3 regions of the Sodalis sp. C49 genome follow, and region 1 is predicted to be linked to each of the others. Evidence: predicted binding sites of a transcription regulator. Region 1 holds the regulator's gene; each other region holds the start of a gene.
The links. Region 1 encodes sigma-54, which starts transcription at its own class of promoters, with help from an activator protein. Its sites were predicted from a motif close to GTTGGCACANNTTTCGCTNT; they were not measured.
Positions count from the first base shown of each region.

Region 2: glnA (glutamate--ammonia ligase) is a predicted target of sigma-54. The motif match lies at 1,003-1,022, and genes of this name have one in related genera.
Region 3: glnK (P-II family nitrogen regulator) is a predicted target of sigma-54. The motif match lies at 988-1,007, and genes of this name have one in related genera.

Region 1 covers NZ_CP163303.1:4,311,350-4,313,623, forward strand. Annotated here, with positions in the region: gene hpf (ribosome hibernation promoting factor) at 1-122, opposite strand, end outside; gene rpoN (RNA polymerase factor sigma-54) at 146-1,579, opposite strand; gene lptB (LPS export ABC transporter ATP-binding protein) at 1,627-2,274, opposite strand, start outside.
Region 2 covers NZ_CP163303.1:3,600,735-3,603,008, reverse strand. Annotated here, with positions in the region: gene glnA (glutamate--ammonia ligase) at 1-897, opposite strand, end outside; gene typA (translational GTPase TypA) at 1,294-2,274, shown strand, end outside.
Region 3 covers NZ_CP163303.1:2,269,495-2,271,768, forward strand. Annotated here, with positions in the region: gene amtB (ammonium transporter AmtB) at 1-556, opposite strand, end outside; gene glnK (P-II family nitrogen regulator) at 598-936, opposite strand; gene ABUK12_RS10330 (SmdB family multidrug efflux ABC transporter permease/ATP-binding protein) at 1,257-2,274, opposite strand, start outside.

The sequences.
Region 1 (2,274 bases):
AGAACAATATATACCTGATTGATCCGGTCGAAGTATTGTTCCAGCTTGGAAAATTTCGTCGTCACGAAATCGCGCAAAGCATCGGTGATTTCAACGCGCTGTCCGGTAATATTCAGCTGCATAGTGTCTTCCTTCTCTGTAGAGGTCAAACCATTTGCTTACGCTGGTTTGACGGCGGGATGGACAAAGACTCTCGGTATTTTGCCACGGTTCGCCGCGCCACCATAATGCCCTGATCGGAAAGCAGGGTGGTCAGCTTGCTATCGCTTAGCGGCTTCGCCGGGTTTTCCGCGGCGATTAATTTTCTCACCAGCGCACGAATGGCCGTAGAAGACGCTTCGCCTCCCCCCTCGGTATTGACGTGGCTGGAGAAAAAATATTTCAGTTCAAAAATGCCGCGCGGGCTGTGCAGATATTTTTGCGTCGTGACGCGGGATATCGTCGATTCATGCATCTCCACCGCCTGGGCGATATCCGCCAGCACCATGGGCCGCATATACTCTTCTCCCTGATCGAAAAACGCCTGTTGCTGCTCCACGATGCAGCGGGTCACTTTTAACAGCGTGTCATTACGACTTTCCAGGCTTTTGATCAACCAGCGCGCTTCCTGCAGATGGCTGCGGATAAATTGTCCGTCCGAGTCATTGCGGGTGGTATTGCCGAGCGCGGCGTATTGCTGGTTGATTTTAAGATTGGGAATGCTGTCGGTATTGAGCTCCACCGTCCAGCGATTATGCACCTTGCGCACCAGGACGTCCGGGATGACATATTGCGATTCGGTGGTGTTGATTGACTGGCCGGGCCGGGGATCGAGGGATTGGATCAGCGCCATGGCGGATTTCAGCACGTCTTCCTTTAGGCGGGTGGACCGCAGCAGGCTGCGGAAATCATGGCTGGCCAGCAGATCGAGATAGTCGCTGACGATAAGCCTGGCTTCGTTCAGGTAAGGGAAATCCTTCGACAGCTGCGATAGCTGGATCAGCAGGCAATCCCGCAGATCCCGCGCCGCCACGCCCACCGGATCAAAGCGCTGCACGCGTTTTAATACCGCTTCCACTTCGTCCATGGTGACGCTGTCGTCGCCGATGCACTCGAGGATATCTTCCAGCGGCACCGTCAGGTAACCGGTTTCATCCACCGCGTCGACAATGGAGGTGGCAATGGCGATATCGGTATCGGAAAACGGCGTCAGCTCCACCTGCCACATCAGATAATCCTGCAGGGTCTGGATGGTCTCGCCCTGGTAAATCGGCAGTTCTTCGTCGCGGTAGTCGGTGCCGGTGCCCGAAGGCGTGCCCGCCGAGTACATTTCGTCCCAGGTGGCGTCCAGCGGCAGTTCTTCCGGCATGTCCTTCTGCTCCATCGCCTCGCGGGTATCAAGCGATTCGCTGTCGGGTACGTCGTGTGAGTCTATTTCTTCATGGACATCGGTTTGCTCAAGTAAGGGGTTGCTTTCCAGCGCGGTTTGAATCTCCTGCTGAAGTTCAAGCGTAGACAGTTGCAGCAGGCGTATTGCTTGCTGTAACTGCGGAGTCATGGCGAGTTGCTGACTAAACCTGAGTTGCAAACCTTGCTTCATATAATGCGTCAATTAACCTCTTGGGGCTTTCACTTCAGGACACCTTATCAGAGGCGGAACTCTTCGCCCAGATAAACACGCTTCACCTGCTCGTCCTGAAGGATTTCGGCGGGTGTGCCATGGGCGATAAGATGTCCCTGGCTTACGATATAGGCGCGCTCGCAGACGTCCAATGTTTCGCGTACGTTATGATCGGTAATCAGCACGCCCAGGCCGCTATCGCGCAGATGTTCAATGATTTTCTTGATATCGATGACGGAAATCGGGTCGACGCCGGCAAAAGGCTCGTCAAGCAGGATGAATTTGGGGTTGGCCGCCAGGGCGCGGGCAATTTCCACCCGCCGCCGTTCGCCGCCGGATAATGATTGCCCCAGGTTATCGCGCAGATGGGCGATATGGAATTCTTCCATCAGCGCATTGGCGCGGTCGTCGCGCTGCGAAGCGCTGAGATCGTTTCTGATCTGCAATACCGCCATCAGGTTATCAAACACGCTCAGGCGGCGGAAAATCGACGCTTCCTGCGGCAGGTAGCCGATGCCGCGCCGGGCGCGGGTATGCAACGGCAGCAGGCTGATATCGTCGTCATCGATAATAATGCGCCCGGCGTCGCGCTGGATGATGCCGACCACCATGTAGAACGTGGTGGTCTTGCCGGCCCCGTTCGGCCCCAGCAACCCGACGATTTCCCCTGAGCT
Region 2 (2,274 bases), 710 kb from region 1:
AATGTAGAACAAGGCGGTTTCGGACAGGCCGCCGTACTTGTCGCCGGAGAACAGGTTATTGCCGTCTTTGGTCAACGACATATGGCAGTGCATGCCCGAGCCGTTATCGCCGAACATCGGTTTCGGCATAAAGGTCGCCGTTTTGCCGAAGGCATGGGCAACGTTATGCACGACATATTTATAAATTTGGATCTCGTCGGCTTTTTTCGTCAGGCTGTTGAAGCGGGTGGCGATTTCGTTCTGGCCGGCGGTGGCGACTTCATGGTGATGAGCTTCAACCACCAGGCCCATTTCTTCCAGGGTCAAACACATGGCGGAACGCAGATCCTGTGATGAATCCACCGGGGGAACCGGGAAATAACCGCCTTTGATGCCGGGACGATGGCCTTTATTGCCGCCTTCGTAAACTTTATCGGTATTCCATGCGGCTTCAACGTCGTCAATAGCGACATGGGAACCGGAAATTGACGAACCAAAGCGGATATCGTCAAACAGGAAAAATTCAGGTTCCGGCCCGAACAGCACGGTATCGGCAATGCCGGAGGTTTTCAGAAACTCTTCGGCGCGTTTGGCGATGGAACGCGGGTCGCGATCGTAGCCTTGCATGGTGGCAGGCTCAAGGATGTCGCAACGGATAATCAGGGTGGTTTCTTCATAGAAGGGGTCGAGCATCGCCGTGCTGGCATCGGGCATCAGCACCATGTCGGACTCGTTAATGCCTTTCCAGCCGCCAATGGAGGAGCCGTCAAACATTTTTCCATCTTCAAAGAAGTCGGCATCTACCTGATGGGCTGGTATAGTGACGTGCTGTTCTTTACCTTTCGTATCAGTGAAACGCAGGTCGACGAATTTTACTTCGTGCTCGTTAAGCATCGTCAAAACGTGTTCAGCGGACATAACTTGTATTCTCCCGGATGTGCCATTGTCGTCGTGGAACGAAATCGTATGGATCGAATTTTATTTAACTTAGCTGGGCTAGGCTAAACTGGACTGGTATAAACAGTAGCTAAAAGTGTGCCAACATTGCCAAAATGATGAGAAGGGCCGCGTTTCCGGCCTTATTAACCAAAGTCCGCCTGCACCAGATTGGTGGGATAGCGCTATATTAGTGCATTTGGGCAGTAAGTGGGCACTATTTTGGTGCAATAAATGGGGCGAGGTGAAATAATGCACTGAGAAAGGGATGACGAAGCGTCAAAAATGACGCAAATGCAGAGATCGTCGCGATCTTGTTTAGTCCCTCGCTTATTACGTGTACAATAACGCGCTATTTCTAATGCCTGAGGCAAAGTTGTGATCGAAAATTTGCGTAACATCGCCATCATCGCGCACGTCGACCATGGTAAAACTACCCTGGTCGATAAGCTGTTGCAACAATCCGGAACATTGGGTGACCGCAACGACGCCACCGAGCGCGTCATGGACTCCAACGATTTGGAGAAAGAGCGCGGGATTACCATCCTCGCTAAAAATACCGCTATTAACTGGCACGACTACCGTATCAACATCGTTGATACCCCCGGACATGCCGATTTCGGCGGCGAGGTTGAGCGCGTGATGTCCATGGTTGACTCGGTATTGCTGCTGGTCGACGCCATGGACGGACCCATGCCGCAAACCCGGTTCGTGACCCAGAAAGCCTTTGCCTATGGTCTCAAACCCATTGTGGTCATCAATAAAGTCGACCGTCCCGGCGCCCGCCCTGATTGGGTAGTGGACCAGGTGTTTGATTTATTTGTCAACCTCGGCGCAACCGATGAGCAACTGGATTTTCCGATCATATATGCCTCCGCGTTAAACGGTGTTGCGGGCTATGAGCACGAGAACATGGCCAGCGACATGACCCCGCTGTTTGAATCCATCGTCAAGAACGTCGAAGCGCCGAACGTCGACAGCGACGGCGCGTTCCAGATGCAGATTTCGCAGCTTGACTACAACAGCTATGTTGGCGTCATCGGTATCGGCCGCATCAAACGCGGCTCGGTTAAACCGAACCAGTCTGTTACCATCATCGACCATGAAGGTAAGCGTCGCAACGGCAAAGTGGGCCAGGTACTGGGCCATATGGGCCTGCTGCGCATCGAGTCCAAGCTGGCGGAAGCGGGTGATATCATCGCCGTTACCGGCCTTGGCGAGCTGAATATCTCCGATACCATTTGCGATCAGGCCCTGGTCGAAGCGTTGCCGCCGCTGACGGTGGACGAACCTACCGTTTCCATGTCGTTCGGCGTCAACACCTCGCCGTTCTGCGGCAAGGAAGGCAAATACGTCACC
Region 3 (2,274 bases), 2.0 Mb from region 1:
CCCCGGCGAAGTCCAGCGCGCCCTGCGCCGCCAGATAACCGCCTGCCCAAACCATATGCGCCATCGGCAGGTAGGAAAAGGTCAGCCATACCAGCACAAAAATCAGCACCGCGGAGAAACGAATACGTTCCGCCAGGGCGCCGACAATCAGACCGACGGTAATACAGGCAAACGAACATTGAAACGCGACGTGGATCAGTTGATAGAACGTACCGGTCAGCGCCGTCAGCTCAATATTCTTCAACATGGTCCAACCGAACCCGCCGAAAAACGGATTGCCCTCGCTAAAGGCCAGGGAGTAACCGTAAATCAGCCACAGCACGCAGACCATGGCGAAGGTGACCGCAACCTGGGTCAACATCGACAGCACGTTTTTGGCGCGCAGCAGGCCGCCGTAAAACAAGGCAATCCCCGGTAAAGTCATAAACAGCACCAAAGCGGTGCTTATCATCATAAAAGCGTTATCGGCCTTGTCAGCAACAGGCGCTGCGGCCATGGCCCATGTCGGCAACAATGCTACTGCGCCGAGGCTGGTCAATGAGACAAGTTTCTTCATTTTCATTCATCCCTATCCACAAAATTCGCGCGTGTGTGTCGTTAAAGTGCTGCTTCGTCGGTCTCTCCGGTACGAATCCGGATGACCCGTTGTAGCTCAGCAACAAAAATCTTGCCGTCGCCGATCTTTCCGGTATACGCCGCTTTACTGATGACATCGATAACTTCATCTAGCTGATCGTCGGCAATGGCGATATCAATTTTTACCTTGGGCAGGAAATTAACGCTGTATTCGGCCCCGCGATACAGCTCTGCATGGCCCTTTTGCCGTCCAAAGCCTTTGACCTCGGTGACCGTCAGCCCTTGAATGCCCACAGCAGAAAGCGCTTCTCGCACGTCTTCTAATTTAAATGGTTTAATCACCACGGTTACCAGCTTCATATGTTCCCCCTCAAGAATTTGGATCTGAACTCGCGATCGCTACGCCTGAGTAAAGCAAAGCATGTGCCACAAATGTTTTGAAATAGAAATTTACCGTTGGACGCCCGCCGATACAGCAAAACCCGCCTCAGGCGCAGCATTGGCTCCGGCGACGCGCAAAAATATACCAGCGAGGCGCACTGTATTAGTGCGCTACGCCAGATTACGGTGCAGAAAGGGGAATATCGGCGCCGGGATGCTCAATCCCGGTGCGCGCTGCGCTTAAGCGCCCAGCATGCTTATCCGCGGCTACCCACGGGCGGCACATCCGTCGCACATCGTCAGCCGTGCCCCGCGCCGGCCACCCTGACGTCGGCGGCGAGCGCCCTGCCGGCCTGCTGCAGTTGATACATCTGGAAATAGCGGCCCTGCTGCGTTAACAACGCCTCGTGGGAGCCCCGCTCCACCGCTTCGCCACGGTGGAGCACCAGAATTTCGTCAGCCTCGACGATGGTGGATAAGCGGTGCGCGATAACCACCAGGGTGGTCTGGTGGCGGATAGCCGCCAGCGCCCGCTGGATCGCCTGCTCGGTGCCGGAGTCGATATTGGCGGTGGCCTCGTCGAGGATCAGGATTTGCGGAGTGAGGACCAGAACCCTGGCCATGGCCAGCAGCTGTTTTTGCCCGACCGACAGGGTATTGCCCTGCTCGCCGAGGCCGGCGTGGATGCCGCCCGGCATGGATCTGACCAGTTCCGCCAGTTGCACCTGTTCCAGGGCATGCCAGGCCCTGGATTCGCTGATATCACGCCCCAGGGTAATATTGGTGAATACAGTGTCCGCCATGACCACCGGGTCCTGCTGGACGATGGCGACGCCTTGTCTGAGCACCCGGTGCGACAGGCTGGCGATGGGCCGGCCGTCGAGCAACAGCGCGCCCTCGCTGATGGGATAATAGCCCATCATTAAATTAGCCAGGGTGCTTTTACCGCTACCGGTATGCCCCACCAGCGCGATAAAGCGCCGGGATGGCACCGACAGGGAAATATGCCGCAATACCGGCGTGGCATCGCGGTAGGAAAAGCTGAGGTCGCGAATATCAATACGTCCGCTGCTCAAGGGCCGGTCATCGTCGCCGTACTGCTGCCGGTCGCCGTCCATCAGTTCAAAGATGCGCTCGCCCGCCACCACGGCCTGCTGCAGCATCGATTGCTGGGTGGTCAGTTCAATCAGCGGCTCATTTAAGCGGCCGAGATAATTGATAAAGGCATACAGTACCCCGACCCCGACGGTGCCCGCCGGGCTGAAGCTAAACAGCATCAGCAGCCCGCATAATACCAACGCCGACAGCAGGCTCAGG